DNA from 2 places in the Gordonia sp. DT30 genome. Region 2 is predicted to be linked to the other one. Evidence: predicted binding sites of a transcription regulator. Region 2 holds the regulator's gene; the other holds the start of a gene.
The links. Region 2 encodes HspR, which represses chaperone genes until heat shock. Its sites were predicted from a motif close to ANNTGAGTNNNNNNNACTCANNT; they were not measured.
Positions count from the first base shown of each region.

Region 1: a site for HspR is predicted at 3,320-3,342, ahead of clpB (ATP-dependent chaperone ClpB). Genes of this name have one in related genera too.

Region 1 is NZ_JBNCLY010000013.1:79,144-94,594, reverse strand. Features, by position in the region: gene ACLQ3C_RS13840 (GmrSD restriction endonuclease domain-containing protein) at 99-2,105, shown strand; gene ACLQ3C_RS13835 (helix-turn-helix domain-containing protein) at 2,112-3,206, opposite strand; gene clpB (ATP-dependent chaperone ClpB) at 3,419-5,971, shown strand; gene ACLQ3C_RS13825 (dihydroxyacetone kinase family protein) at 6,041-7,690, opposite strand; gene ACLQ3C_RS13820 (DNA-3-methyladenine glycosylase I) at 7,763-8,368, shown strand; gene ACLQ3C_RS13815 (PPOX class F420-dependent oxidoreductase) at 8,452-8,856, shown strand; gene ACLQ3C_RS13810 (alpha/beta fold hydrolase) at 8,810-9,625, opposite strand; gene ACLQ3C_RS13805 (isopenicillin N synthase family dioxygenase) at 9,622-10,668, opposite strand; gene ACLQ3C_RS13800 (uracil-xanthine permease family protein) at 10,661-12,067, opposite strand; gene ACLQ3C_RS13795 (helix-turn-helix domain-containing protein) at 12,254-12,835, shown strand; gene ACLQ3C_RS13790 (MerR family transcriptional regulator) at 12,904-13,266, opposite strand; gene ACLQ3C_RS13785 (SDR family oxidoreductase) at 13,389-14,153, shown strand; gene ACLQ3C_RS13780 (hypothetical protein) at 14,166-14,594, opposite strand; gene ACLQ3C_RS13775 (flavin reductase family protein) at 14,591-15,088, opposite strand; gene ACLQ3C_RS13770 (hypothetical protein) at 15,085-15,240, opposite strand; gene ACLQ3C_RS13765 (NtaA/DmoA family FMN-dependent monooxygenase) at 15,285-15,451, opposite strand, start outside.
Region 2 is NZ_JBNCLY010000021.1:50,800-66,250, forward strand. Features, by position in the region: gene ACLQ3C_RS17520 (FAD-binding oxidoreductase) at 1-417, opposite strand, end outside; gene ACLQ3C_RS17525 (serine/threonine-protein kinase) at 499-1,401, shown strand; gene ACLQ3C_RS17530 (amino acid permease) at 1,652-3,157, shown strand; gene ACLQ3C_RS17535 (amidohydrolase family protein) at 3,190-4,353, opposite strand; gene ACLQ3C_RS17540 (FAD-binding oxidoreductase) at 4,602-5,753, shown strand; gene ACLQ3C_RS17545 (hypothetical protein) at 5,823-6,983, opposite strand; gene ACLQ3C_RS17550 (heat shock protein transcriptional repressor HspR) at 7,126-7,482, opposite strand; gene dnaJ (molecular chaperone DnaJ) at 7,588-8,802, opposite strand; gene grpE (nucleotide exchange factor GrpE) at 8,913-9,563, opposite strand; gene dnaK (molecular chaperone DnaK) at 9,560-11,413, opposite strand; gene ACLQ3C_RS17570 (hypothetical protein) at 11,721-12,122, opposite strand; gene ACLQ3C_RS17575 (NtaA/DmoA family FMN-dependent monooxygenase) at 12,214-13,512, opposite strand; gene ACLQ3C_RS17580 (LLM class flavin-dependent oxidoreductase) at 13,806-14,921, shown strand; gene lon (endopeptidase La) at 15,001-15,451, opposite strand, start outside.

The DNA of each region.
Region 1 (15,451 bases), on a different contig from region 2:
ATCACGGCCGTTCCGCGGTCTGCTCCGGGGCCTGGTGAATATCATGTAGGCGAGCTGAGTTGCGGCTCGGAACCGCACACGAATGAATGGGCAATCACATGGGATTGGGAACCGAGAACCTGATCACTCAGGTACGACACCTCCTGGACGGACGGATCATCATCCCGTCGATTCAGCGCGGCTACGTCTGGAAGAAGTCACAGGTACCTTACCTCCTCGACTCGCTGTACAAGGACTATCCTGTCGGCTCCTTGTTGGTATGGAAGACAACGCTTGAGATTCCACTCAAGAAGGCTGCAGTAATACAGGAAGAGCAGGATCAGCTGCATCCATCGGTGCTCCTTGATGGCCAACAGCGGTTGACATCGCTCGCCGCAGTTATCGCTCCTGGCAGGGCGACCGGAACTCACCTAGACGTCCGGTTTAATGTAGACACCGAGGAATTTCTTAACGCGAGTGCCACCCAGCGACAAAATCCTCGTTTGCTGCGGGTATCACAGCTGATGGGTGAGGCGCCACAATTTGGCCAGCTTCTCGCGATGGCAGGGATCGAGCACAGCGACCCGTCATACGACGACTATTACGAGAGGGCCCGGGCAGTCCACAGGATACGTGAGAAGCAGGTGCCTGTGATGACCATCGATTCGAATGACTACGAGGAGGTCGCCGAGATTTTCACGCGGGTCAACCAAGGTGGGCGGCGACTATCCAAGGGCGACTTGGTCTTGAGTGCTATCGCAGCGCGGTGGCCTGAGGGCCTCGAAGTGATTGACCGCTTCAACGACGAACTTGACCGGCAAATGTTCTCGCTTGACCGCGAGGCGGTGCTGCGGTTAACCGGTCTACTCGCTGGCACCGGAGCTCACTCCATCAAACTCATTAATAAGGCGATTACCGGCAACGCGCTCGAGTTGCGGTGGCGCGAAACCGAGACGGCCTTGGGATACGCAGTCGATTTCCTCAAGGGTGAATGCAGCATCCCCCGGTCGGCTGTCCTCACGAGTCCCAACGTCGTAGTGATACCCGCATACCTGCTGTTCTTGCGGAGCGGTAGCCTCACGCCAGAAGAATCTACAGTGTTGAAACGCTGGGTTTACACAGCAATGGCGTTCAGCTACTATTCCAACCAGGTCGAAGGAAAACTCGACGCCGACGCGAAGTCGATTCGAACCGCGGCTGCGTCGACCCGCGACACGGTCAGCGTTCTCGGGGACCTGATTCGACGTGCCTCGGGAGCCCGCCCGATCGGCACGCCCGTCGACCCCGACGAACTGTCAAGCAAGAAGATGAGTTCAGCGTGGTTCAATCTGCTCTACATCGCCGCACTTCAACGTTCGGCGAAAGACTGGAAGAGCAATCAGGCGCTGGTGTCGGCACCGATGACGTCGGGATCAAGAATTGAGTATCACCACGTCTTTCCGAAGGCGAAGGTCCTTGGCACCTACGGTGCAGACATGACCAACTGCATCGCCAACCTCGCGTTCATAAACGGGACTTCCAACCGGTCCATCTCCGCCAAGGACCCGGCGATCTATCTCCCTCAGATTGCAGTTGAGCGGCTGCGTGAGCAACAGGTGCCGGGTGATCCCGCGCTATGGGCAATTGACAGATTTCCTGAGTTCCTCGAGACTAGGCAGATCGAGTTGGCGCATGTTCTCAATGAATTACTGTCGCTAGCGCCGACCGCCCCGCGATCTGCTGACAGCCAGCAGACGCATCCCCTCGAATCGGAGCTGCCTGATGACGACGACGCCGCCTTCGACGTTGAGAACTCGTTGCCGGGCATAGATCCTAGCCCTGCACCTTCTCCCCTGACCATTCGTCCCGCCGGGCAGACCCTGGTCACACGGAGAGTAAACAGTCCGGCTGGGTCTCGCCGGCCCAATGGTGCAATCGCGTCTCATGTTCTTGAGGTGCTATCGCGATTCCCGCCCGGGACGGAATTCCGCCTATCTGAGGTTGCGGCGATGGAAAGCTCCAACTATCAGGCAAATGAGATCAGTACCGGAGCAATCGACCAGGGTGTTCGGAATGGGACAATCCCAGGAGTCGAGTTTGTACCGGGAGTGCGGCCGAAACGGGTTCGTCGACTCGTCCGGCAGTAGTGCGGTTCAGGCATCTCCGTCGATCACCTCGAAAGGGGACTCGTCTCGGGGGCGCAGTTCTGCGTCGCTGATCGATCCGCGCAGCATCTGTAGTGCACGATTCCGTGTGAGTTTCGCTTCTTCGTAGCCGCGCACCACGGCGGCGGCGAGTCGCGGGGACAGTCGCGGTGCGACGAGAAGGTCTGCGCGATAAGGGATTCCGACCGCTGTAAAGTCACTGGTGACGGGAAGGTCGCGGGCAAGCGACACTCGCTCGCGTTCGTCGATCAATCCGATGTTCTTGAGTTGGTTGACGGTCGCGGTCCACGACACGCGATACGTGCCGGCGATGCGGATGGCGCGTCGGCGTGGGCTGTCATGTGGATGCTCACTCCATAGCTTCGCTGCGCCCTCCCGGGGAATCAGGAAATGGATCGCAACCGATTTGACCATCGTCTCGGAATCGGAATTGTGTGCGTCGTAGGCATCGCCGACCAGCCAGTGCGCCAACTCGTGGCTGGCGGTCACCCGTTTGCGTCCAGGTCGCTGTTCTGCGTTGATCACCGCGGCGGCCACCGCACTGTTGCCGTCACCGTCGACGATTACGCATGCCCCATCGGCGGATTCGCCGTAGTTGCCCACGAACACGTACATCCCGAGCTCCTCGCAGGCCGACAGAATGTCGGTGATGGGCTCGTTGCCGATGCCGATTCTCTTGCGCGCCTCGTGCGCAACCTGCTCGGCATCCTCATGGCGACTGGGTACCGACGACTCGGGACGCTGGACCGTGGAGATTAACTCTTTGCGAATCAGCGATCGGATGTCGTCGGCCAGCAACTCGATTGCCTCATCCATGTGCGCCGTGACGTCGGGGTCGAATCCGGCGTCGCTGCGGCGGCTGATTGCGGCAGGAACCTCATCCATGACGAACCACTGCAGAGGCTTGCCAAGCGCCTCGGCGATGGCGAACATCTCGGTGGCCGAGACACGTCGGGTTCCCGACTCCATCTTGCTCACCGTTGTGTGGTCGACCTGGTCTAACGCGGCGGCGAGTTGCGCCTGCGACATGCCGGCAGCGACACGCGCCTCCGCAACTCGCCTGCCGAGTGCCTTTGCATCCATGTTTGCGATTTTGGCACATCGAGAACTGTGGGTGGCACCCCTGCCTGTTCGAGGACTTCACCACGCGCCGCAGCTACTACCGTGGACTGTGTCCGTCACCACAAACTTCCGATAGTTGAGCGGAATGGACTCAACTCTCCTCGCGTTGTAGCACTCGAACGGCCATACTTGAGCCGTACCGACTTAAGAACGTAGAGAAAGGTGCACACGAAGTGGACAGCTTCACCCCGACCACCAAGACACAGCAGGCGTTGAGCACTGCGGTGGGTGCGGCAGCCGCTGCCGGTAACCCCGACGTGCGTCCGGCCCACATCCTGGTTGCCCTGCTCGATCAGTCCGACGGCATTGCTTCGCCGCTGCTCAAGGCGGTGGGGGTCGATCCGTCGGCCATTCGTACCCAGGCCCAGGCGATGGTTGATCGCGCGCCGACGGTCTCGAGCGCCAGCGCTCAACCGCAGCTCTCGCGCGAATCGATCGCCGCGGTCACCGCTGCCCAGCAGCTCGCGACCGAGCTGAACGACGAGTACGTCTCCACCGAGCACCTCGTCGTCGGCCTGGCGACCGGCGATTCCGACGTCGCCAAACTGCTGCACAATGCCGGTGCCACCCCCCAGGCGCTGCGCGAGGCGTTCGTCTCCGTGCGCGGCAGTGCGCGCGTCACCTCCGAGGACCCGGAATCGACCTATCAGGCGCTGGAGAAGTACTCCACCGACCTCACCAAGGCCGCCCGCGAGGGCAAGCTCGACCCGGTGATCGGCCGTGACTCCGAGATCCGGCGCGTCGTACAGGTGCTGAGCCGCCGGACCAAGAACAACCCGGTTCTCATCGGTGAGCCCGGCGTCGGCAAGACCGCCATCGTCGAAGGGCTCGCCCAGCGCATCGTCGCCGGCGATGTCCCGGAGTCGTTGCGCAACAAGACTGTTGTCTCCCTGGACCTCGGATCGATGGTCGCCGGTGCCAAGTACCGCGGCGAGTTCGAGGAGCGGCTCAAGGCAGTGCTCGACGAGATCAAGGGATCGGCCGGGCAGGTCATCACTTTCATCGACGAGCTGCACACGATCGTCGGTGCCGGTGCGACAGGCGATTCCGCGATGGACGCCGGGAACATGATCAAGCCGATGCTGGCCCGTGGCGAGCTCCGGCTGGTCGGTGCGACGACGCTCGAGGAGTACCGCAAGTACATCGAGAAGGATGCCGCGCTCGAACGCCGCTTCCAGCAGGTCTACGTCGGTGAACCGAGCGTCGAGGACGCCATCGGCATCCTGCGTGGCCTCAAAGACCGGTACGAGGTACACCACGGCGTGCGCATCACCGACTCCGCATTGGTTGCTGCCGCAACGCTTTCCGACCGCTACATCACGTCGCGGTTCCTGCCGGACAAGGCCATCGACCTGGTCGACGAGGCTGCCTCGCGCCTGCGGATGGAGATCGACTCGCGGCCCGTCGAGATCGACGAGGTGGAGCGGATCGTCCGCCGGCTCGAGGTAGAGGAAGTCGCGCTGGAAAAGGAGCATGACGAGGCGTCCAAGGCGCGGCTGGAGAAACTGCGTCAAGAGCTGGCCGACCACAAGGAGAAGCTGAACGAGCTCTCGGCCCGCTGGCAGGGCGAGAAGACCGCCATCGATGCCGTCCGCGACATCAAGGAGCAACTGGAAAGCCTTCGCGGAGAATCCGATCGCGCCGAGCGTGACGGAGACCTCGGACGTGCTGCCGAGCTGCGCTACGGCAAGATCCCCAGCCTGGAGAAGGAACTCGAGGCGGCGCTGGAGAAGACCGGCACCGACCCCGACGAAGACGTGATGTTGCAGGAGGAGGTCGGCCCCGACGACGTCGCACAGGTCGTGTCGGCGTGGACGGGCATCCCCGCCGGCAAGATGCTGGAGGGCGAGACCGCCAAGCTGCTGCGCATGGAAGAAGAACTCGGACAACGGGTCATCGGGCAGCGCGAGGCAGTGGTCGCGGTGTCGGATGCGGTACGTCGGGCACGCGCCGGCGTCGCCGATCCCAACCGCCCGCTCGGCTCGTTCCTGTTCCTCGGTCCGACCGGTGTCGGCAAGACCGAGCTGGCCAAGGCGCTCGCCGAGTTCCTGTTCGACGACGAACGCGCGATGGTGCGCATCGACATGAGTGAATACGGCGAAAAGCACGCCGTGGCACGGCTTGTCGGCGCTCCTCCGGGATACGTCGGCTACGAGCAGGGCGGACAGCTGACCGAGGCGGTGCGCCGCCGCCCGTACACGGTGGTGCTCTTCGACGAGGTCGAGAAGGCCCACCCGGACGTCTTCGACATCCTGCTGCAGGTCCTCGACGAGGGACGCCTGACCGACGGCCAGGGCCGCACCGTGGACTTCCGCAACACCATCCTCATCCTGACGTCGAACCTCGGGTCCGGCGGCGACAAGGATCAGGTGATGGCGGCGGTGCGCGCGGCCTTCAAGCCGGAGTTCATCAACCGCCTCGACGACGTGGTGATCTTCGACGCGCTGAGTCCCGAACAGCTGGTGTCCATCGTCGACATCCAGCTCGGGCAGCTGCAGAAGCGGCTGGCCCAGCGCCGCCTCGAACTGCAGGTCACGCCCAAGGCCAAGGAATGGCTGGCCGAGCGGGGCTTCGACCCGCTCTACGGCGCCCGCCCGCTGCGGCGACTGGTGCAGCAGGCCATCGGCGACAAGCTCGCCCGGGCGCTGCTGGCCGGTGACGTCCGCGACGGCGACGTCGTCCCGGTCAACGTCGGCGCCGACGGAGAGTCGTTGGTGCTCGGCTGATCTCGGCAATGACACGCCCCCTTCCCGATGTCGGGAAGGGGGCGTTCGTCGTCGCACCAGTAAATGGTGTCAGGAGCGGTCGGCCGCCGCGCGGAACAACCACGACACCACCAGCGCGCCGGGATCGATGACGCCCCGGGCATTCTCGCCGACGTAGCTCGCGCGGCCCTTGGCGGCGGTGAGCTCCTCGGTGGAACGGGCGCCGCGTTCGGCAGCCTCGGCGGCGACTCCGGTGTCGCCGTCGGCGAGGGCGTCGACCGCGGGAGACAGGGCATCGACCATGGTGTTGTCGCCGACCGAGGCTCCGCCGAGGTCAACGATCTCGGCGAGTGCTGATTGCGCTCCGGCACGCAGGGAATCGTCGAAGCCGCGGCCGTCGGCGAACGCGGCGGCGAGTTGGCGGAACAGCACGCCGAACAGGGCGCCGGAGGTGCCGCCGGCGCGCACCAGAAACGAGGTGGCGATCGCGTCGAGGACCTCGGTGTCGGTGCCGCGCAACGGGATCGCGAAATGTCCCAGTGCCGCATCCATGTTCACCCCGAAGTCGCCGTCACCGGCCCGGCGGTCGAGATCGGTGAGATGATCGATCGATCCCTGCACGCGATCGACAAAGGCGGAGAGCCAACCACATTCGGGTCCGTCGGCGGCGGCATCGTCGGGTTCGGCGAACGTGACCGCCACCGGAGCGCTGACGGCGCGGGCCGGCACATACGGCCACGCGGGAGCGGTGGTCGGCGCATCGAACAGGGCGAGGACGTCGTCGTCTGCGCGCACCAGCGTGATCGAGACGCCGTCCATGTCCAGGGCCGTGATGAAGGTGCCGGCCATGGGGCGCGCGACGGTGATCCCGCGCCGGTGCAGATCGGCGACCACCTCGCCGAACACCAGGTCCAACTCGAGTTGATGCGCCGATCCGAGACCGTTCACCAGCGCGATCACCTGCTCACCATGAACGAGGGACAGCGCATCGACGATCGGATCGACCATCCGGTTCACCAGCTCGCGTGCACCGACCTTGGCGGTCCGCCGCACCCCCGCCTCGCCGTGGATGCCGACACCGAATTCCATCTCGTCCGTGGGCAATTCGAAGGCGGGCACGGACGAGCCGGGAACGGTGCAGGCCTGATAGGCGATGGCGATACTGCGGGAATTCGCCGCGACCCGACGCCCGATCTCGGCCACCTCGTCGAGCTTCTTGCCTTCGGCTGCGGCTGCGCCACAGATCTTTTCGACGATGATCGTGGCCCCGGTGCCGCGCCGTCCGGGGCCGGACTCGGATGCGGTGGCGACGTCGTCGTCGACGATGACGTGGTCGGTGGCGACCTCGTCGCGCACGAGGTGGCGGGCGATCCGGAAGTTGAGGACGTCGCCGGTGTAGTTCTTGACGATGTGCAGCACCCCGGCGCCGCGGTCGGCCCAGCGGGTCGCGCCGGCCACCTGCAGCGCGTTGGGGGAGGTGAATACCAGGCCCGGGCAGGCGGCGTCGAGCATGCCCGCGCCGATCATCCCCGAATGCATCGGCTCGTGCCCGGAGCCGCCGCCGGAGACGAGCGCGACCCGACGATCCTCGCCACGGTCGGCGCGGTACAGGAAGCCGGGATCGGGTTGCCAGTCGATGTCGGGATGGGCGGCGACGAAACCGCTCAGCGCATCGGTGAGAAGGGTAGCGGGCGAGTTCAGGATGTAATCGTGGGCACTCACCGGTTCCACAGTAGTCATCCGAATGGGCCGGACCGGTCCTGTCGGTGGGCGAGGGTAGCGTGCAACCGGACGCGAGGTAGGGAGAACGGCATGTCGAACGTGATCGTCGGCGACGACGGCATCTCGCGGTGCGCGTGGGCCGCCCGAGAACCGGAGACCACCTATCACGACACCGAATGGGGCTTCCCGCTCTCCGGTGACACCGCCCTGTTCGAGCGCGTCTGCCTCGAGGGATTCCAGTCCGGACTGAGCTGGCGCACCATCCTCACCAAACGGGAGAACTTCCGGAAAGCGTTCGCCGGCTTCGATATTCCCACGGTCGCGCGATTCACCGACGCCGACGTCACCCGCTTGTTGGGTGATGCGGGCATCATCCGGCACCGCGGCAAGATCGAGGCGTCGATCAACAACGCCCGCCGCGCCGAGGAACTCATCGATGCCGAGGGCTCCCTCGAACCCTACTTCTGGAGCTATGCCCCCGAACGTGAACATGTCCCGCACTCGATGACGACCTCGGCCGAGTCGCTGGCGCTCTCGAAGGACTTGAAGAAGCGCGGGTGGCGCTTCGTCGGGCCGACGACGATGTTCGCACTGATGCAGGCCGCAGGCTTCGTCAACGACCACGCCCACGACTGCGCCACCCGGCCGGCGGTGGCCGCCGCGATCGCCGAGCATCGGCGTTCCGCAGGGCACTGAGCAGTCTCGGCGTGGCAACCTGGTAGCCGGGCCACACGGCCCACCGTCGTCGCAGAAAGCGCGATGAACACCGAGGAGGACACATGTCGAACGCACCGTTGACCGAGGCCGCACGGGAACTGCTCGCCCAGCCGAATCCATCCGTGATGGCCACCGTCCGATCCGACGGCGCCCCGGTCACGGCCGCCACCTGGTACCTCCTCGACGGCGACGAGATCCTGCTCAACCTCGACGACACCCGCGTGCGGCTGCGTCACCTCCGCGCCGACCCGCGCGTCACGCTGACGGTGCTCGCCGGCGACGACTGGTACACCCACGTCACACTCGTGGGGCGGGTGACGGAGTTCCGTGCCGACGAGGGGTTGACCGACATCGACCGGATCTCCCGTCACTACACCGGCGAGCAGTACGCGGTGCGCGACAACCCGCGCACCACCGCCGTCATGACGATCGAACGGTGGTACGGCTGGGGTGCCCTGAAGGAGTGACGTCCGAATGGCCGTGCTCCATGGAGTGTACGAACTCGGCCAGGATCGCGGCGAGCTCGTCGGGCCGGGACAGCTGAGGTGCGTGGTCGGTCTCCAGGGTGACCACCCGCGCCCCGGGGCTCAGCCGTTGCATTTCGCGCTGTGCGGCAAGGGGAACCGACCGGTCGAGCGTGGCCTCCACGTACAGACGCGGCAGTGAGCCTGCACCTTCGGCGGTCCATTCCGGGGCGATGAGTCGGGTCGATTCGAGCTGCGGAACGAGCCGTCGTGCGGCGCTGACCGCGGCGTGGGCATCGGCCTGCTGGAAGAAGACCGCCGCGCCCGCCTCGGGCGGGACGACGGTGCCACGCCCGTCGGCGGTGGGTTCGGTGAACGCCGAGATGCCCACGGGTGCAGCCAGACCTGCGTGGGTGCATAGTTGACCGAAATTCATGCCACTCGGCAGCATCATGCCGGCGACGTAGCCGAGACCCCGGATCCGGGGGTCGCGCCCGCGCGTCAGGCGCTCGGCGACGTCGGTCGCCACCACCCCGCCGCCGCTGTGCCCGATGACGACGAGATCGCCGGGTATGTCGGCGATCTCGTCGATGACGGCATCGACGACGTCGGTGAGGGTGATGGGATCGTCTCCCCAATGTCCGGCGCCGAGGAGATCCGGCCGGTGACAGGTGATTCCGGCGTCGGCGAGCCGCTCGACCACCAGATCCCACACCCACGACTGCGCCCATGCGCCGTGGAGAAGCACGACGCCCGGATGTGGTGCGGTCACCGGGCGGCGCCCGACAGGCGCGCTGCCTCCCGCACGGCGCCCACGTTCAGCTTCCCGCCGCGCGAGCCCGCGAGCTTGGCGGCGATGTGGTCGGTGACGCGGATCGGCTCGTACGCAAGGCCGTTGTCGAAGCCGAGATGGCTTTCGAGCGTGGAGATCACGGCGTCGGCATTGCCGTCGTGGAAGAGGGCCGCCGAGCGCCGGCGCTCCACGGTGCCGTCGACCACCGGCGGCTTCACCCGGTGCAGCGTCGACAGCCAGCGATCGTTGGTGAGACGCGCGGTGAGGTCACCGAGGTTGACCAGCAGTGCACCGTCGGCGGGCGACACCTCATGCCACACCCCGTCGGCGCTGAGTACCTGCAGGCCGGCGACCTGATCGGCCCACAGCACGGTGACCAGACCGAAGTCGGTGTGTTCGCCCATGCCGGTGAGGTCGCCGTCGAGCGCGATGTCGGTGCCGGGTGGGAGCGCGTAGTTGTTCATCCGGAGCACGTCGATGGAGTGGTCGGTGAGTTTGGTGAAGAATTCCGGTTCCAGGCCGAGAGCGTCGGCGAAAATCGTTGTGAGGGTGCGTGCCACGCGCCGAGCCTCGGCGAAGTACGCCTCGACGCGATCGCGGTACCCGTCGACGCCGGGCCACAGGTTGATGCCGTAGTCGGCCTCGTCGAGGTCGACGTCGGTGATCGAGCGGGCCTCGACGCCGATGTTGAAGGCCTCGAAGAAGTCGTTCATCCGCGAGGCCGATTCCACCCCCGCACTCAGCCGCAGCGACTCGGTTTTCGGAGCCGTATAGCCACGATTGGCGCCTTCGACCCGGTAGGTCTTCTTGGTGTCGAGGTCGAGTCCGAAGAAATCGTCCATCGCCGACTTCAGACCGTCGATCGTGCCGTCGGCGATCCCATGTCCGGTGACCTGGATGAAACCGACACTGGCACAAGCGTTGTCGATCTGGGCTGCGACGTCGGCGCGCGCTTGTGGGGACCCGCCGGTCACGTAGGCCGAGATGTCGACGGTGGGGACAGTGAAGGTGCTCTCAGACATGGGTTTTCGCATTCGTGTCGGTGCTGGGTGCGGTGTCGGTGGCGGTATCGGTCGGGACGAGGATGTCGGTGGTGGCGGTGACCACCGGTTCGTCGTCGACGCGGCGTCGGAGCGGGGTGTGGTAGAAGACGATGTTCAGCACGAAGGCCACGATCGCGGTGAGCGTGATGCCGCTGCCGAAGATGATCTGCATGGAGTCGGGCAACTTGGTGAACAAGTCGGGCACGAACTCGGGCAGCAGTCCCACCGCGACGGCGGTGGCCGCGATCGTCAGGTTGACCGGCTTGGCGAGATCGACCGCGGCGAGGGTGCGGATGCCGACCATCGCCACCGTGCCGAACAGCACCAGGCCGACCGCACCGACGACGGGGCCGGGGAGCGCGGCGACCAGGGAACCCATCTTGGGTATGAGGGCCAGCACGATGAGGATCAGGCCGCTGCCCGCGGTGACGAACCGGCTGTGGACCCGGCTGGTCTCGACCGCGCCGACATTCTGCCCGAAGACCGTGTCGATGAAGCCGCCGAAGATTCCGGCGAGGATGCCCGACAGTCCGTCGCCGATCAGGCCGCGGGTGAGATCGCCGGTGCTCAACGGCTTTCCGGTGATCTCGGAGACAGCGAGCATGCTGGCGGTGGACTCGGCGAACACCACGGCCATGACGATGCTCATCGACACGATCGCCGCAATCGGGAACTGCGGTGCGCCGAAATGGAAGGGCGTCGGCATGCCGACCCAGCCGGCTTGTCCTACGCCACTGAGGTGGAACATCCCCATGGCAGCCGCGATCGCGGTTCCGGCGATGAGCGAGAAGAGGATTGCCAGCTGCGCCCAGATTCCGCGGCCGAGGCACAGCAGGGCGACGGCGATCACGACGACGATGGCGGCGATGAGCAGGTTGCGGGGAGCGGCGTAGTCGGGCGACGAGGAGTCCGAACCGACGATGAGTCCACCGGCGACGCCGATCAGCGACAATCCGACGACCGTCAGCACCGCGCCGGTGACCAGCGCCGGGAAGAACCGGATGATGCGGGCGAACGGGATGGCCAGGGCCAGACCGACGACACCGCCGATCAGCATCGAGCCGTAGACCGCCTGGATGCCGTATTTGTGGGCGATCAGGATCATCGGCGTGAGGCCGGTGAAGGTGGCGCCACAGATGATCGGCAGCCGAACGCCGGCGATCTTCCCGAGGCCGAAGCCCTGGATGGCGGTGATGATGCCGGCCACCAGCAGGTCGGCGCTGATCAGGAATGCGATGTCGGATTGACTCAGTTTCAGGGCGGCGCCGAAGACCAGCGGGACCGTGACGCAGCCGGTGTACATGATCAGGACGTGCTGGATCGACAGTGCGGCCAGGCGGCCCCACGGGGGCCGGACGTCGACTTGGTGCTGGGACATATGCTCTCTCCCGTACGTGAGGAAGTTCTGCGGGACCGTCGGGCGAGCTGGTGCGCGAGGCTGCCGCCACCGACACGAGATATTGAACGGGCTGAAGATTTCTTCGACCTCATCGATAAGTCACGGCCGTGTTAACACCGTCGGCGCGGGCTGCGCGGGGCTCGTAATCGTGTATTGATTGCTGTCATGACGACTTCTGCGGACGTGCCGACCGAACAGACCGAGGCGCCCGATCTGGCGACCAGCCTCGGTATCGCGATCCGGTCGGCGCGGAAGTCGGCGGCGCTGACCTTGCAGGATGTGGCCGATCGGACCGGTCTGTCGCAATCGTTCCTGTCGCAGGCCGAGAACGGTCGGACGGTGCCCAGCGTGATGAACCTGCATGCGATAGCCCGCTGCGTCGGAACGACCGCGCACGAGTTGCTGAGCCAGACCGAGAACGACGCGTCGCTGGTGCGTGCGGCGCAGTCGCCGGTTCTCGAGGTGTCACCGGGTGCGACGATGCGTCGCTGCGCATTGCGGGGCGGGTCCATGGGGCCCAACGAGATCACCGCCGGACCGCACACCTCGTCGTCGTCGGCGACGACGCATCCGGGCGAAGAGTTCATCTACGTCGTCGACGGGTCGCTGGAGGTGGAGGTCGGATCGACCACCTACACCCTCGGCGTGGGTGACGTCCTGTATTTCTCGGCCACCGTGGCGCATCGGTGGCACAACCGTTCCGACGCTGCCGTGCGGTTCCTGATCACTGCATCGCCGCCGTTCTGAGGACCGGAAGTTGTTGAACGCGGCCCGAATTGGTGAACGCCGCTGGTACACCGGCGGCGTTCACCAATTCAGACCGCGTCAGCTGTGCCGACCCGTTCATACGCATTGTCGATGATCGCGTCGAGCCGGTCGCGTGCGGCGGTGAGTTCGGTGATGCGAGTGTCGAGTCGACGACGCTCCGCGGACAGCATCTGCAGTTGTTCTTGATCGGTGGTGCCGGTGTCCAGGCAGGGGAGCATGTCGGCGATGCGCCGGCTGGACAGACCGGCGGAGTACATCAGTTGAAAGAAACGCACCCGCTCGACGGCGTCGTCGGCGTAGTCGCGATGTCCGCCGGGTGTGCGGTCGCTGGTCAGCAGACCTTGCTCCTCGTAGTAGCGCAGTGCGCGCACGCTGACCCCGGTGCGCTGGGCGAGTTCACCGATTTTCATTCTCATACCTCACGTGGACGTCAGGTGTCAGGCTACGCCCGACCTGTCGAGATGACGGAGTGGCGTGGCGGTGGTCACATAGCCTTGAACCTCACGTGGGCGTCAGCTTCTAGCGTGATGCCATGACCACACAAAAACACTCGACTCCCACATCGTCGGACTCGACTCCCACATCGTCGGTAACGGGTGCCATCGCCTTGGTGACCGGAGCCAACCGCGGTCTCGGCCGTCACATTGCGGCTCGGCTCGTCAGCCGCGGCGCGGCGAAAGTCTATGCAGCAGCGCGTAATCCAGAGTCAGTGGACCTGCCGGGAGTGGTGCCGCTGCGGCTCGACGTCACCGACGACTCGCAGATCGCCGAGGCCGCGGCCATCGCCTCCGACGTGACCTTGCTCGTGAACAACGCCGGGATCAGCCGGCCGGGCGCCCTGCTGGACACTCCGCTGGAGAACCTGCGCGCCGAACTCGACACCAACTTCTGGGGCGTCCTGGCGATGGTGCGGGCGTTCGCGCCGGTGCTCGCGGGCAGTGGCGGTGGCACCATCGTCAACGTTCTGTCGGCGCAGTCGTGGTTCGTCTACCCGGGAACCAACGGCTATCACGCGAGCAAGGCCGCGGCGTGGGCCATCACCAACGGCTTCCGGCTCGAGTTGGCCGATCAGGGCACCCGCGTCGTGGCGGTGCACGCGGGAGCCTTCGACACCGACTTCACCGCCGACTACGACGGCCCGAAGGAGGACCCGGCCGACATCGCCCGCGCGACCATCGACGGGCTGGAGTCGGATGGCGTCGAGATCCTCACCGACGACTGGACGCGATGGGTGAAATCGTTCCTCGGTCAGGACCCTGCCACCTTCTACGCCGAACTCGGTGCCTCGGGGGCGTGACGGCGACGCCGGCTACTTTCGACCGCTGCCGATCTGGATGTGAAGATTTGCCTGGAAGCCCTTGTGGTCCAGCAGCTTCGATAGTTCGGCGCGGTAGGCGTCGGTGACCACGGTGGGGTGGGTGTAGGCGAGGACTACTCCGTCGGCGATGTCGAGGAGGTGGATGTCGGTGATGAGGCTTGCGACCGAGCGGGGGTAGGCGAGTACCGAGATCGAGTCGGGGGGTGGGGAATTCGGGTTGACGACGTCGATGCGGAGGAGTGTGGGGTGCAGTGGGTTTCGGTGTTCGCGGGCGCGGATGGCGTCGAGGAGGGTGGGGAAGGTCGCCACGTCGTAGGTGGTGTCACCGCGACTGGTGGTGGCGCGGTCGGTGAGGAGCACCGTGACGGTGGCCGGTGTGGTTGCCGGGGCTGTGGTTGGCGGGGTTGTGGTGAGGCTCATGTGGCGAGTCCGACGAAGGTGCTGCGATGCCACACCAGTGGGTCGGCGTCGAGGTTCTCGCCGAAGCCCAGTACCTGCATGACGACGAGGTCGTGGTCGCCGGCGCGATGGGCGGCGGTGACCTCGCATTCGAACCAGGCGGTGCCGTCAGGTAGGAGTACGGCGCCGGAGTCGAGGATGGAGACCGGGATGTCGGCGAGCCGTTCGGCGCGGTTCTTCGAGGACAGTTGCCGGCATCGTCCGGCCATCTCGGCTCCGAGTACCGAGACTCCGAGTCGGTGGGCGCGGGCGAGGTCGGGCCACGTCGACGAGGAGTGTTGTGCGGCGAAGACGACCAGCGGTGGGTCCTGCGAGACGCCGACGGCGAAGGTGGAGGCCACCATGACGATCGGATGTCCGTCGTCGCCGACGGCGGAGAGCGCGACCACGCCGGTCGGGAAGCCGCCGAAGATGCGTCGCAGGGCGGTGGTGTCGCCGGTGTAGGGGGCGATCACCGGACGGCCTCGGTGTCGGTGACGAACAGCCCACTTGCCGTTGCGAGTTCCACGACCTCGGGTTGCTGCCCCAACGCCTTCGCCACCCGCTCACCGGCCCGCAGAGTGCGTGAACCGGGCTTCGGATTGCCGGAGACCACAACAGTTTTCATTCGCTATCACCCACTCTGTGTTCGATGAGGATCGGATCGGGGGTTCAGACCAGGACGTTGTGCGCCCGGAAAGCGGCGCCGGGATGTGTGTCGGGCAGCTGAGTGCAGCCGACACCGAAGAAGTGTTCCCGCAGCGTGTTTCCGGCCAGCTCGTCCTTGATGAGCCCGCGGCGGCGCATCTCCGGCAGCACCCGCGCAAAGAACTGGTCGT
Region 2 (15,451 bases):
CGAGCAGATCTCGAAGGACGAGGGGTCCGGCGGATACCAGAGATCGTTGGCCGCCGCAGCCGCCTTGACCTCCGCATTGAGCAGGCCGGGCTGGACGACGGCGGTGCGGGTGGCGGTGTCGATGGTGATCTCCCGCATCTTCTCGGTCGAGATCATCACCGCGCCGTCCACCGCGGTGGAACCGCCGGAGAGGCTGGTGCCCGCACCGCGCGTGATGATCGGGACCCGGTGGTGGCCACACCACCTGAGCACGGTCTGCACCTGCTCGGTGGTGACCGGCCGGATCAAGGCGAGCGGGGTGCCCGCATCGGGATCGAACGCGCGGTCCTGGCGATAGCCGGCGAGAATGTCGGGGTCGGTGACGAGCATCTGCTCGGGGAGTTCGGCCCGCAATCCGTCGACGTCCACGCTGTTCATCATCTCAGCGTAGAACCGCCGGTCCGGGGCCGAGGTCAGCGGGAAGAACTCTTCGGCCGATACCCTGGCGAGGTGTTCCGGATGGGCGAGACCGTCGCAGGCTTCGTCATCGAAGCCGCCGTGGGACACGGCAGCAGCGCCGACGTCTACCGGGTGCATCGCACCGACGGTTCGGGGCCGTGGGCGCTCAAGGTCCTACACGGCGACGACGCGGATGCCGGACGGGCCCGCGAACGCTTCGAGCGCGAGTTCACCATCGCCTCACTGCTCGACCATCCGCATATCGTCTCGATGGTCGACCGCGGTGAAGTCCGCATCGACACCGCTGCACCCGGCACCCGACTGTGGCTGGCCATGCAGTACGTCGCCGGCCCGTCGGCGACGTCCCTGATCCCACTCGATGACCGCCAGCCCCGGGTCTCGGTGGTGCTGCGGGTGGCACAACAGATCGGCGACGCCCTCGACTACGCCCACACGCGTGAGGTGCTTCACCGCGACGTCAAACCGGCGAACATCCTGCTGACGACGGCGACCGACGACGCCGACGGCGTACTCAGCGATTTCGGTATCGCCCGCCTCCTCGATGACACCCGACCACTCGCCCGCAACGGTCGAGTGCAAGGATCGGTCGCGTATGCCGCGCCGGAGCTCCTTGCCGCGCAACAACTCTCCCCGGCCACCGACGTCTACTCGTTCGCCTGCGCATTGGTGGAACTGTTCACCGGGACACCACCCTTTCCGCGGTCGACGGCATTCGCCATCACCCACGCCCACATCCGCGACGACCCACCGAAGCTCACCCGCCGCCGCGCGTGGCTGCCGTCGGCTCTCGATTCGGTCTTCGCCAAGGCCCTGGCGAAGAATCCCGCGGATCGCTATCAGACCTGCGCCGAATTCGTCGACATCATCACGCGCGCACTGCGCGACGTGCCGGTGCCCCCCGACGAGCCGCGCCGCCGTCGCTGGTCACGCGGCCCAGCCTAGCCGTGGTGTGACCCGTATCACCGCCGCTGCCATGTTAATTCGGACATTCGTGGGCTTCGAACGCCGCTGAAAAGGCCATTTCCCGGCGCACCCACCCGGCGTGACCGGGCTGTTCCGCAGTCATCGTTTACACGGACCTGTTCTGCCCGTGACGAGAAATCCCTAATGTCCAACATCGTCCTGCTCCACTCGCGCGTACGAGTCGCCAACCGGACTTCGGAGACGGGCCGACCACGATCAAGGGGAAACATTGACGGCCGAACCCAGCGCCCCATACGACAATTCCGCCCTCACCCATGAGGACGAGGGCTACCAGAAAAGCCTCAAACCGCGACAGATCCAGATGATCGCCATCGGCGGCGCGATCGGTACCGGCCTGTTCATGGGCGCCGGTAGCCGCTTGCACGACGCCGGGCCCGGGCTGTTCATCACCTACGCGGTCTGCGGCGTCTTCGTCTTCTTCATCCTGCGTGCCCTCGGCGAGCTGGTGTTGCATCGTCCGTCGTCGGGCTCGTTCGTCTCCTACGCCCGCGAATTCTTCGGTGAGAAAACAGCTTTCGTCACCGGCTGGCTGTACTTCTTCAACTGGGCGGCGACCGCGATCGTCGACGTCACCGCGGTCGCGCTCTACGTGCACTACTGGGGCATGTTCAAGGGTGTGCCGCAGTGGCTGATCGCGTTGGTGGCACTGGCCATCGTGCTGACGACCAACATCATCTCGGTGAAGCTGTTCGGCGAGATGGAGTTCTGGGCGTCGATCATCAAGGTGACCGCGCTGGTGACCTTCCTGGTCGTCGGTATCGTGTTCCTCGCCGGACGTTTCGACATCGAGGGCTCCCCGACCGGATTCAGTGTCATCTCCGACAACGGCGGTATGTTCCCCACCGGGATGTTCTCGCTGGTCATCGTCACCTCGGGAGTCATCTTCGCCTACGCCGCAGTCGAATTGGTCGGCACGGCCGCAGGCGAGACCGCCGAACCGGCGAAAGTCATGCCGCGCGCCATCAATTCGGTCATCGTCCGTATCGCCATCTTCTACGTCGGCTCGCTACTCGTGCTCGCCCTGCTGCTGCCGTACACGACGTACAAGGCCGGGGAGAGTCCCTTTGTGACGTTCTTCTCCAAGATCGGCGTGCCCGCGGCCGGCGGCATCATGAACGTGGTGGTGCTCACCGCCGCGTTGTCGAGTCTCAACGCCGGGCTCTACTCCACCGGCCGGACGCTTCGGTCGATGGCGATGAACGGCACCGGCCCGGCGTTCACCGCGAAGATGAACCGCAACGGTGTGCCGTTCGGCGGCATCGCGCTCACCGGCGCACTCACCCTGCTGGGCGTCGTGCTGAATCTCTTCGTGCCGGCCAAGGCATTCAACATCGCGCTGGATCTGTCGGCCCTGGGCATCATCTCGACCTGGGCCATGATCGTCGCCTGCCAGATCCAGCTCTACCGGTGGGAGAAGAAGGGCATCCTGACCCGGCCGGCCTTCCGGTTGCCGGGCACGCCGTACACGAGCTATCTGACCCTGGCGTTCCTGGCGGCGGTCGTGGTCCTGATGTGCTGGGACAACTACTGGAACCTCATCGCGATCCTCGTCGGCATCCCGTTGCTGACGGCGGGCTGGTATGCCTGCCGGGGCAAGGTGATGACGATCGCCGCCCAGCGCCAGGGCTACACCGGCGAGTATCCGGTGATGCCGCAGCCACCCATTCCCCGAGGGCCCGAGCACGAATCCGGTGACCCCGACGAGCGCGCCTGAGGTGGGACGGGCCGATCACCCCACCCGGCCGATCACGTCTCCGGCTCCGGCTCCGGGTCAGGCGTCGGCTCCGGTTCCGGCTCGGTGATGTCGTAGACGCGGCGGGCGGTGTCGCGAAAGATGTTACGCGACACCGCCTCACCCCAGGGTTCGAGGATCTCCAGCAGACTTCCGATGATGGTGTCGATCGTGGCGTTGGGTTTGTCGATGGGAAAGTTCGAGCCGAACATGACCCGACTCGCCCCGAAATGCGCGACGACGTGGCGCACCAGCGGGCCGATCATCTGGGTCAGCGTCTCCTGGGCCCCGATGTTGCCCCACGGCTCGCGCCCATAGCCGAGGACGGGCATCGCCAGGCCGGAGAGCTTGACGACGACGTTGCGTTCGGCCGCGATGGAGACCATTCGCTCACGCCACAGCCGGATGATGTCGGCGCGCGCAGCCGCCGTGGTTCCGGTGCGCAGGCCGACCGGCCCGAAAGCCCCTACCGGACAACCGAAGTGGTCGATGATGACGGTCGTGTCCGGGAACTCGCGGGCGAGGGTGATGACGTCGTAGAGCTGATGCGAGTAGGCGAACACCTCCAGCGCCAGGCCGCGGTCGGCGATCTTCTCGATCCCGGCCAGAAACGAGGGGGACGCCAACATGCCATCGGCCGGCCCGGCCGAGCGGACCTTGGGATCGGGATGCCGGGTGGCGTTGACCTGGATGCCGCGGATGCGGTCGCTGATCGCCAGCTGCGCGTCGAGCCGCTCGACGAATCCGTCCGAGCGCGGGTCGGCACGCACCATCATCGCACCGAGGGACGGCCCCGACCCGGCACCGTGGGCCAGCCCCTGCAGGTAGCGCACCTCGTCGACGGCGTGCCGGCCCGCCTCGGGATCCTGGGTGTCGCCGAGCCGCCGGTAGGCCTCGGACACCACCACCGACTCGATCGGGACACCCGTCGCCTCGGCCACGGCAGCGATGTCGGCGCGGTAATGCTGCGGCTCATAGGCACGTCCGACGATGTGCGGAGTCAGAATGTATTCGCGTTCGGATTGGGGCACGGCAACCGAAAAGAGCCGGTCCCCGATCTTGGGGACATACCGGTACCCGCGTGCGACCGGATTTCGCGTCCACGGGTTCCGACGCGGATTCCAGTACTGAACGTGGGCGTCGACGATCCCCGAGGTCGTCGGGGCCAGAGTTGTCACCCATTCGACATTGCCACAGTCGTCGACGCCTCACGTGCCTTCGGTATACCGATCGACGCCACGGCGGGCGCAACCACGTCGGGCGCAACCACGTCGGGCGCAACCACGTCGGGCGCAACACAGCTGCGCCGGTAGTACCAGGCCTGAGTCGATCCGTCGGGCTCGCAAGGCAGAATGGGTGACGTTGTCGGTCGGAATGTTGTGTGCGTCCCGGCCGGGTGGACGAGCGATCGGTGTGGAGGTGCAACTTGGCGAGCCATTCCCGCCATGTGCTGCACCAGCTTCGCGAATTGATCGGCCGCGATCCCGACCGCTTCGCCGGAAACGTCTACACCAGGCTGTTCGCGATCGACCCGGACCTACGCGAACTGTTCGGCGCGATGATGTCGCTGCAGCGTGAGGCCTTCTACCACGTCATCGACCATGTACTCGAGGTCATCCCGAGCGAGTCGGGGCAGGCCGAACTCGTCGAATTTCTCGCGCAGCTCGGCCGCGACCACCGCAAATTCGGCGTACATCCCGAGCACTACCACACCATCTACCGCGCCCTGATGGGCGAATTCGCCGCCACCCTCGGCGAGCAGTGGGACGAGGAGGCCCAACGCACCGTCGGGCAGGCGATGATGCTGGTGACCGGCGTGATGCGCGGTGCCGCCCAGACCGCGCCCGGCGCGGCGACGTGGACCGCGCGCGTCGTGGAGAAGTTCCGCATCAGTCGCGGTCTCGCGGTCGTCCGGCTGGTCACCGATACCCCACTGGAGTTCAACACCGGCCAATACCTGGAGACCCAGATCCCACAGTGGCCCAAGGTCTGGCGCAACCTGTCGCCGGCCATCCCGCCCAACCCGCACGGCGAGCTGGAATTCCATGTGCGGGCGGTTTCCGGTGGCACCGTCAGCTCGGCGATCGTCGCCCAGACCCAGGCCGGCGACGTGTGGACCTTCGGGCAGTCGCACGGGACGCTGCACATCGATGGCGACCGGGAGGTGCTGATGGTCGCCGGTGGTACCGGATTGGCCCCACTACGCGCCCTGCTCATCGAGATGTCGACGCTCGCCGACTCGCCGCCGACCCACATCTACTACGGCGCGCGCCACCCCGGCGAACTCTATGATCTGCCGGTGCTGCGTCAGATGGCGGCGACCAACCCCTGGTTGCAGATCACTGCGGTGTCAGAAGAAGCGACCGATCCATGGTGGCTCGACGGCGGGGTGCGGCCGGCCGAGCTCGGCATCGAGTATCGCATCGGCCGGCTCGTCGACATCGTCGGCGCCGACGCCGGCTTCTACGACCGGCAGACCCTCGTCGCCGGCTCCCCGGAGATGGTCGCGAACACCCACCGCGGACTCATCATCGCCGGAGTACGGGCCAGCCTCATCCAGCACGACCCCGTCTACTAGGCCTTCTGCCCTACCAGGCCATCTGCACTACCAGGCCTTCTGCACTACCAGGCCATCTGCGGCGAGCTCTTACTGGCCGCCGGAGTCGCCGGCCGCCGGCACGGGCACCGTGGTCGTGACCACCGAGGTGACCGTCTCCTGTTCGGTGACGGTTGCCGTCGCGGTCACGGTGGCGGTTTGCGTGACGGTGTTGCTCACCGGCGGCGGCGTGACGGTGCGGGTACGGGTGACGGTCTGCTGGTCGACGACGGTCTCGGCGTCGGCCCGGCTGGTACGCGTCACGGTGACCTCGGTCGTCGGGCCGGGCACCGACACCGTCGAGGTGACCGCGGCGGGCGCATCGTCGCCACCTCTGGTGGAGAACAGTGCCACGAGGGCGATCAGGCACAGCAACACGGCCAGCCCGGCGGCACCGCCGATGATCCACCAGCGAAAGCCCGAGCCGTGCCGCGCTGTCGGCTTGGCCCCGGCGACGGCGGCCGCAGCCGTCGGCGCTGCGGGCGCGGCCGCCACCGCAGAGGTGACCGGGATGGCCCGGGTGTCGGCGGTGATCACCTCGGTCACGCCCTGCGCAAGGGCAAAGACGGGAGCCGGGGCGACGGTCACCGACGCACCGGTTGCCGCCTCGATGGCGGAGACGGCCTCGGGCATCTGCGCACCGGATCCGACGGCGAGGATCCCGGCCACCGTGGAGCCACCGGTCAGCGAATCGAGGTGCGCCACAAGCCAGCCGGCGCCGACCGGGTCGGTCACCGCCAACGCGTGATCCGGGGCGACCTCGGCCGCTCCGAGCACCGAGGCGTGGGTGGCGTCGACGAGTGCGATCGACGTTCCGCGGACAAGCGCTCCCGCCCGGTCGAGGGCGACGACGGCGACCTCGGCGGTGCCGTCGCGGCGGACCGCCTGTGCGAGCGCATGCGGCAGATCGATGAAGCTGACCGCCGAAGCCCAGTCGGGACGGCCCGGCGCGTTCACGGAGAAATCGAGGTGGCTGCGGACATCGGAGCGCGCGCACGTGATGACGATGTGGGCGATCCGGAACGGCGCGGAACCGACGAGTTCGGTCAGCGCGTCGAGGACCGCCGGGGGCGAGCCGTCGGCGAGTTCCGCGTGGTTGCTGGCGACGATCTCGCCGGTCGCGTCGCGGACCACGGTTGCGATCTCATCGCCCACCACCGACACCCCGAGAACTGCGGGCTCGGCGATGGAGATCTCGGGTGACTCGCTCACCGGCACCTCTCTTTCCGCCGGCGAGCCGGCTCTGCGCGCCCGTCGGCTTTCGACGCGAACAGCGTACGCGCGGCGATCAGGCCGCCTTGGACCGCTGTCGCTGCACGCCGGCGTTTTGTTACTTCTGGTGTGGCGGCGCCGGTCAGACGTCGGTGCGCCGGCGGCGCGGTTGCCACACCACGAGCGCGCTGGTGCGCGGCACGGGCACGAGTTCGCCACCGCGGCGGATCCCGCGCGTGTCGACCTCGTGCTGCAGTTCGTGGACGCGCTGTTGCAGCGCGTCGACCTGGTTGGTGAGCTCGATGATGCGTTTGATCCCGGCGAGATTCACGCCCTCTTCCTGCGAGAGCCGCTGGATCTCGCGCAGCACCTCGACGTCATGCGTCGAGTACCGACGCCCGCCGCCACTGGTGCGTTGCGGCGTCACCAGACCGAGCCGGTCGTAGGTACGCAGCGTCTGCGCGTGCATCCCGGCCAACTCGGCGGCCACCGAGATCATGAATGTCGCCGCCGAATTGACGTCGTCGTCGAAGCCGGCGGGCGTGCCGGTCGGCCGGGCGCGGTCAGCGCCGGACCGGGTGTGATCCCTGCGTTCGGCCATGGTTCATCGCCCCCAGCCCGCCCGTGGATCGAACCCGCTCGCCTTTTCGGCTTCGGCGTAGGCGGTCATCGCCTCCACCGCGGCATCGTCGAGTTTGCGGGGCACCTCGACCTTGACGCTGACGAGCAGATCGCCCGCCCCGCCGGCACGCTTGGGCACACCGCGCCCGCGGACCCGAAGCGTGCGTCCGTCACTCGTGTTCGGCGGGATCTTGACCCCGACCGAACCGTCGAGCGTCGGCACCGACACCGTCGCACCGAGCACCAGTTCGGAGATCCGCACCGGCAACTGGATACGCAGGTCGTGGCCGCTGCGCGTGAAGACCTTGTCGGGGGTCACGTGGACCACCACATACAGGTCACCCGACGGCGCACCGCGGCGGCCGGCCTCTCCCTGTCCGGCGAGCCGGATGCGCTGACCGTCTTCCACCCCGGAGGGGATGCGCACGTTGATGGTGCGGGCACGCACCTTGACGCCGCTGCCGTCGCAATCGGTGCACGGGTCGTCGATACGCGATCCGGTGCCCTGGCAGTCCTGGCACGGTTCGCTGAACCCGAAGGCGCCCTGGTTGCGGCTGACGAAGCCCGAGCCGTTGCAGTTCGGGCACACCCGCGGGCTGGTCCCGGGTTTGGCACCACTGCCGTGACAGGTGGTGCACGGCGCCGGGCTGGTCACCCGGAGTGGGACGGTCGTACCCAATGCCGCGTCCTTGAACGACAGCGCGGTCTCGGTTTCGAGGTCGTTGCCGCGGCGCGGCCGCGCCGCCGTCGACGTGCGTGGCCCCGAACCGCCGCGGTTGAACAGTCCCTCGAAGATATCGCCGAATCCGCCTGCACCCTCCGCGGTGGCGCCGCCACCGCCGAACAGATCGCCGATGTTGAAGTCGGCGCCGGTCTCGGTCGAATAACGGGTGCTGCCACCGCCGCCGCCGGGAAAGCCACCGGGAAAACCGTTGCCGCCGCCACGGAATCGGCCGCCGGCGAACATGGCGCGGGTCTCGTCGTACTCTTTTCGCTTGTCCGGGTCGGCGAGCACGCTATGGGCTTCGGACACCCGCTTGAAGCGTTCTTCGGCTTGCGTGTCACCCGGATTGGCGTCCGGATGCAGCTCGCGGGCGAGCTTGCGATAAGCCTTCTTGATCTCTTCAGACGAAGCATCAGAAGCAACGTCGAGGTCCTTGTAGAAGTCGCGTTCGAGCCATTCTCGTTGTGGAGCCACCAGACGTCACCTCCTTCGTAATGAACATGTCTGGATGAAGTATGTGTGATGCCCGGCGGGACGCGCGACGCTGATGCGTCGGCGCGCCCCACCGGGCAACTCGCAGATGGTTATTGTGCACCACTCTGGGGGTCGTGCGAGGCGGCATCGGGTGAGCCCGATGCACCGGTTCCCGGCGCGGCATCGGTGACGGTGACCATCGCGGTCCGGATCACCTTGTCGCCCAGCCGGTAACCGCTGCGATACACCGAGCCGAGGGCCGGCTCACCGCCGCTGCCGTCGTTCTGGACGGCCTCGTGCAGCTCGGGGTCGAACACGTCGCCGGGCGCGCCGAACTTGACGACGCCCTCGGCGCTCAACGTTCCGGTCAGCTTGTCGGCGACCGCGCGCAGCGGACCCGTTTCCAGATCCCCGTGCTCGCGGGCCCGGTCGAGGTCGTCGAGCACCGGCAGGAGCTTTTCGATCAGGACCTGTTTGCCGTAGGCGACCCGCCCCTGCTTTTCTTCCTCGGTCCGCCGCTTGTAGTTGGCGAACTGCGCGCGTTCACGCTGCAGGGCCGCGGTGAGGTCGGCGACCTCGTCGGACTCCGCAGAGCGCGGGGCCGGCTCAGAAACGGGTGGGTCGGCAACCGGATCGGCCGCCCCGGGGCCCGGCCCGGCGGCCGAATCCTCGCGCACCTCACCCGTTTCCGGGTCGATGCGACGACGATCGTTCACCGTGACCGGTTCCTCGCGTCCGTTTCCGGCGCCTGCAGCCGTCACTTGGTGTCCCCGGTGTTCGGCTCGTCGACGACCTCGGCGTCGACGACGTCGTTGTCGGCGTCCGCGCCTGCACCGTCGCCGGAGTCCGCACCCTGGCCCTCGGCGGCCGACGCCGAGTAGATGGCCTGGCCCAGCTCCTGGGACTGCGTCGAGAGCTTCTCGATCGCGCTCTTGATCGACGCGATGTCGTTGCCCTTGAGTGCCTCGTTCGCCTCGGCGATGGCCCCGTTGACCTTCTCCTTGACGTCGGCGGGCACCTTGTCCTCGTTGTCGGCGAGGAACTTCTCGGTGTGGTTCACCAACGACTCGGCCTGGTTACGGGTCTCGGCCTCTTCGCGACGATTGCGGTCTTCCTCGGCGTGCGCCTCGGCGTCCTTGATCATCCGGTCGATCTCGTCCTTGGACAGGCCCGAGCCCTCCTGGATGCGGATCGAGTTCTCCTTGCCGGTGCCCTTGTCCTTCGCGGTGACGTGCACGATGCCGTTGGCATCGATGTCGAAGGTCACCTCGATCTGCGGAACACCTTGCGGCGCAGGCGCGATCCCACCGAGCTCGAAGCTGCCGAGCAGCTTGTTGTGCGAGGCGATCTCGCGCTCACCCTGATACACCTGGATCTGCACCGACGGCTGGTTGTCCTCGGCGGTGGTGTAGGTCTCCGACCGCTTGGTCGGGATGGTGGTGTTGCGCTCGATCAGCTTGTGCATCACGCCGCCCTTGGTCTCGATACCGAGGCTCAGCGGGGTGACGTCGAGCAGCAGTACATCCTTGACCTCGCCACGCAGCACACCGGCCTGCAGGGCCGCACCGACCGCGACGACCTCATCGGGGTTGACGCCCTTGTTGGGCTCCTTGCCGCCGGTCAGTTCCTTCACCAGGTCGGTGACCGCAGGCATACGGGTCGAACCACCAACGAGCACAACGTGATCGATGTTGCCGACGGAGATGCCGGCGTCCTTGATGACGGCCTGGAACGGGGCGCGGGTGCGCTCGAGCAGGTCCGAGGTGATCTTCTGGAATTCGCTGCGCGAGAGCTGCTCGTCGAGGAACAGCGGGTTCTTGTCGGCGTCGACGGTGATGTAGGGCAGGTTGATCGAGGTCGACTGCGAGGCCGACAGTTCGATCTTGGCCTTCTCGGCAGCCTCACGCAGACGCTGCATGGCCATCTTGTCCTTGGTCAGGTCGATGCCCGAGGAGCTCTTGAACCTGTCGACGAGCCAGTCGACGATGCGCTGGTCCCAGTCGTCGCCACCGAGATTGTTGTCACCGGAGGTCGCACGGACCTCGACGACACCGTCACCGATCTCGAGCAGCGAGACGTCGAAGGTACCGCCACCGAGGTCGAAGACCAGGATGGTCTGTTCCTTCTCGCCCTTGTCCAGCCCGTAGGCCAGTGCCGCGGCGGTGGGCTCGTTGACGATGCGGAGCACGTTGAGGCCCGCGATCTGACCCGCTTCCTTGGTCGCCTGCCGCTGCGAGTCGTTGAAGTAGGCCGGCACGGTGATGACCGCGTCGGACACGTCTTCCCCGAGGTAGGACTCCGCGTCGCGCTTGAGCTTCATGAGCGTGCGGGCGCTGATCTCCTGCGGGGTGTATTTCTTGTCGTCGATGGCGACGTTCCATTCGGTGTCACCCATGTGACGCTTGACCGAGCGGATGGTGCGGTCGACGTTGGTGACCGCCTGGTTCTTTGCCGGCTGCCCGACGAGCACCTCGCCGTTCCGCGCGAACGCGACAACCGACGGGGTCGTACGGGAACCTTCGGCGTTGGCGATGACGGTCGGTTCGCCGCCCTCGAGTACTGACACCACGGAGTTGGTGGTGCCGAGGTCGATTCCAACAGCACGAGACATCTTTGCGATTCCTCCTAGTTTCTGGGTCTGCACCCAAGTCCGCCCCCGCGGCCACCGATGTGCCACCACGAGGGAGTGGTCTGCGGCAAACCTGCGCGCGGGAAGGCCAGACTTCAGCGCCTCCGACTCATGTCCTACCGGGTCGAGCCGGGTTGGTCAACTGAAGTTGAGCCTCTAACACTCAGGTTGCTCGATGGGTCCAACGGGTGTGCGGACGGAGTTGTTCCCGGAATCGCGAAAAGAGTTGAGTCGGATCGACTCAATCCCTCCGAATCGGCCGCGGGCCTGTTCGGGGCCTAATCCTGGCCTAATCCGTGCCGGCTGTCGCGGGCAGCGACCGGTCCGGGCCCGGAGCGAGCGCATCGCCCGGGAATCCGCGGACGGGATACACCTCGAACTCGAAGACGCCGGCCTGCACACCCGGGTCGTCGTTCATGATCTTCGTGGTGGTCTCCACGTCCTTGTCGAAGACGCCGAAGCCGCGGACCTCGGAGTTGGATTCGGTACCGGGCTCGTTGACACCGAGGATGACGGCGAGATCGCCCTTGGCCCGCAGCGAGAAATTCCGGCGGCTGTGCTCCCAGATGATGTCGTGCGCCTCGGGGGTTCCGAACTGAGGTCCCGCGCGCAACACCACCACCGAGTAGGGCTGCGAGTACTGGATGATCGTCCGCATCTCGTGGTCGGTGATCTTGGGCAGGTCGGACATGGAAAGCTCCTTTGCTGACGCGCGAACCGAGGCTTCGCCTCTCACCGTAGTCCCCGGCGGCGCGCCGCTCGGCCCACTCCCGGCGCGGAGATCAGACCGGCGGCAGCGGTGGCAGTTCCAGATTCTCGCGGAACGTGTGTCCGAGGTAGTCCTCGCCGACGATCCCGCGCCTGCGCAGCAGCGGCAACACGCCCTGCGCGACGAACTCGTAGGTCGCCGGGTCGGTGAGGCCGCCGAGCGAGACGACGTCGAGGACCCCGGCGCGGTAGCGCTCCTCGATGGCGTCGGCGATCTGCTCGGGCGTACCGGCGAATGCCCAATGTCCGGTGTCCTGCGCAGCAATGATCAGCTTTCGCAACGTCTTTCCCTCGGCGGCCAGCCGCGCGAAGATCTCCACCCGGCCGCGTCGGCGGTTGACGGTCGACAGGTCGGGGACGAGATCGGGCGAGATCGGCGCATCCAGCGGCTGCCCGGCGAGGTCGGCGCCGCCGAGCATGTCCTCGAGCCCGCGGCGTGCGACGTCGAGGTCGAGCGCCTCGATCCGCTCGCGACGCTTGCGGAGCGCCTCGGCTTCGGTCGCACCGTACGTCGCGTGCAGCGAACTGAAGATCAGCGGCAGCGCGGGATCGCGTCCGAGTTCGGCGGCGCGGGTCCGGATGGTCTTGGTGTAGGTGACCGCATCTTCGAGAGTCGGCAGCGAGGTGAAGACGACCTCGGCAAAACGCGCGCCGAGTTCGATACCGCCGGCGGACTGGCCGGCCTGGAACTGGACCGGACGCCGCTGCGGCAGCGGCGGGATGTTGAGTGGTCCGGCGACACTGAAGTACCGGCCCCGATGATCGATCGGGCGCACGAGGTCGGCGTCGAGCACCGCCTGACCGTCGGCGTCGGCGGTGAGCGCTCCCGGCCGCCACGAGTCGAACAGCGCGTTGGTGATCTCGAGCACCTCGGTCGCGCGGGCATACCGATCGTCCGGTGAGGGAATGTCGGCGTCGCCGTAGTTCTCCTCGCCCAGTGAGGAGGTGACGGCATTCCAGGCGGCCCGGCCGTTGCTGACGTGATCGAGGGTTCCGAACAGTCGCGCCAGATTGTACGGATGGTGGAAAGTCGTTGTGACGGTGGCGATCAGACCCACATGCTCGGTGACCGCGGCCAGTGCGCCCAGGAACACGATGGGTTCCTGGGCGCCGATCGCGCCCTGCGCGCCGAAGCTCAACAGGTCGGCGGCGAACAGCGCGTCGAGCCGCAGGTCCTCGGCGATCCGTGCCGTCTCCAGTGCGGTTGCGAGCGTGGATCTCTCCGGGTCGAGCGCCAGTCGATAGATGTCCGGACCGCCGCTCACCCCCGCGACGGTCTTGAGAGTTCTCCGCGTGTCTCCGGCGTGTCCCATCCGGGCGACGCTACGGGCCGCGCGTCGCTACGGCCGTCGAAAGAATCAGCGTGATCGTAGAGGTTGCAGCGGTCGTTGATTGCGGGCCGCCATCCGCGCTTCCCGGCGAAACCCGAAGTCCCCAGGCCTGCACCGACATCGGTGCCGTCGACTGGACGCCGGCACGCTGGATTCGCCGGTGAACGCAGGCGCCGGTGTCACGGCCACCGCTGTTAGGTTGGCGATGCCCAGAACCGTCGACGACGCGCCTACCGTGGCCCGTCGCGCCCGCCTCACGGAACGAGTTAGCTGTCATGCGTTTCCAAGTCCTCGACATCGTCCCGCACACCCCGCATCCGGTGACCGGTGAACTGATCTCCGCCCACACCCGACTCGAACGCGTCGTGGCGAATGCGGTGCTGGCCGAGGAACTCGGCTTCGACTCCTACGCGGTGGGCGAACGGCACGCCGGTGAGTTCTTGTCGTCGTCGCCCACGGTCCTGCTCGGTGCGCTCGCGCAGGCCACCGACCGCATCCTGCTCTCGACCGGTGTCACGGTGCTCAGCCTCCTCGACCCGGTGCGCGTGGCCGAGGATTACGCGACCATCGATCAGCTCTCCGGCGGGCGCCTCGAGATCGTCATCGGGAAGGGCAACGAGGACAAGCACTTCCCCATGTTCGGCCGCACGATCGAGCACCAATACGACTATCTGCGCGAGAACTTCGAGCTGCTCCGGCGACTGCTGGGCGAAGAAGATGTCGCCTGGCGCGGCGAGCATCACTGGCCTCTCGACGGCGTCACCACGGTGCCGCGCCCGTTCGCCGGACGCTTCCGGATCTGGCACGGGTCGGCGACCTCCACGGTCGCCGTCGACCTCGCCGCCCAGTACGGCGACCCGATCGTCACCGCAAATGCGTTGCAGCCCCGCGAGAACTACCAGGTGCTCATCGACCGGTATCGCGAGAAGTACGCCGAGCACGGGCATGATCCGGCGGCGGCTTACGTCGGCTCCGGCTCTGGCGGACTGTTCCTGGCGGCCACGACCGACGACGCGATCGCCGAGTACCGGCCGGTCTATGACGGGATCGCGGCCCGCAACCGCGAGAAGTTCGCCGGTGAGACGCGCATCGGCAAGGTCAACATGTTCGCGACCATCGAGGACGCCGTCGAGCGCGGGCCCGCACTCGTCGGCTCGTCAGAGCGGGTCGCGGAGAAGATCATCGACTACCACCGTTCGTATCGCCATGATCTGCAGTCGATCTCGATCAACCCGGTGCTGCCCTATCCCCGGCAGCACGAGGTGCTCGCGCAGTTCGCCGAGGAGGTCATCCCACTGGTGCGCCGAGAACTCGGCACGACCCTGTGGAGTGCCGACGACGCGGGCCGCGCCGCCGGGTTCACGGCCGCCGAGCCCGTCACGCACCCATGACCTGAGCCTTCCGGAGAACGCAACCCGGCTCACCCCACCGTCGGGCGGGATGAGCCGCGTTGCGCTGTATTCGTTTCCGTCAGGCTGCCGTCGCGGCCGTCTGCGCGGCCGGTTCGAGGGCCTGCTCGACGATGTCGGCGACATCGATCATGGGCTTGACCTCCAGCGCATCGAGCACCTCGGCGGGCACGTCGTCCAGGTCGGGCTCGTTGCGTTGCGGGATGAAGATGGTCTTCAGCCCGTTGCGTTGTGCGGCAAGCAGTTTCTGCTTGACGCCACCGATCGGCAGCACTCGTCCGTTCAGCGTGACCTCACCGGTCATGCCGACCTCGGCGCGCACCTTGCGTCCGGTGGCCATCGACACCAGTGCGGTGACCATGGTGACACCGGCCGACGGTCCGTCCTTGGGCACCGCACCCGCGGGCACGTGCACGTGGATGGTGCCCTCGAGGGCCGTCGGGTCGACGCCGAGTTCGCTTGCGTGCGAGCGCACATACGAGAGCGCGATCTGCGCGGACTCCTTCATGACG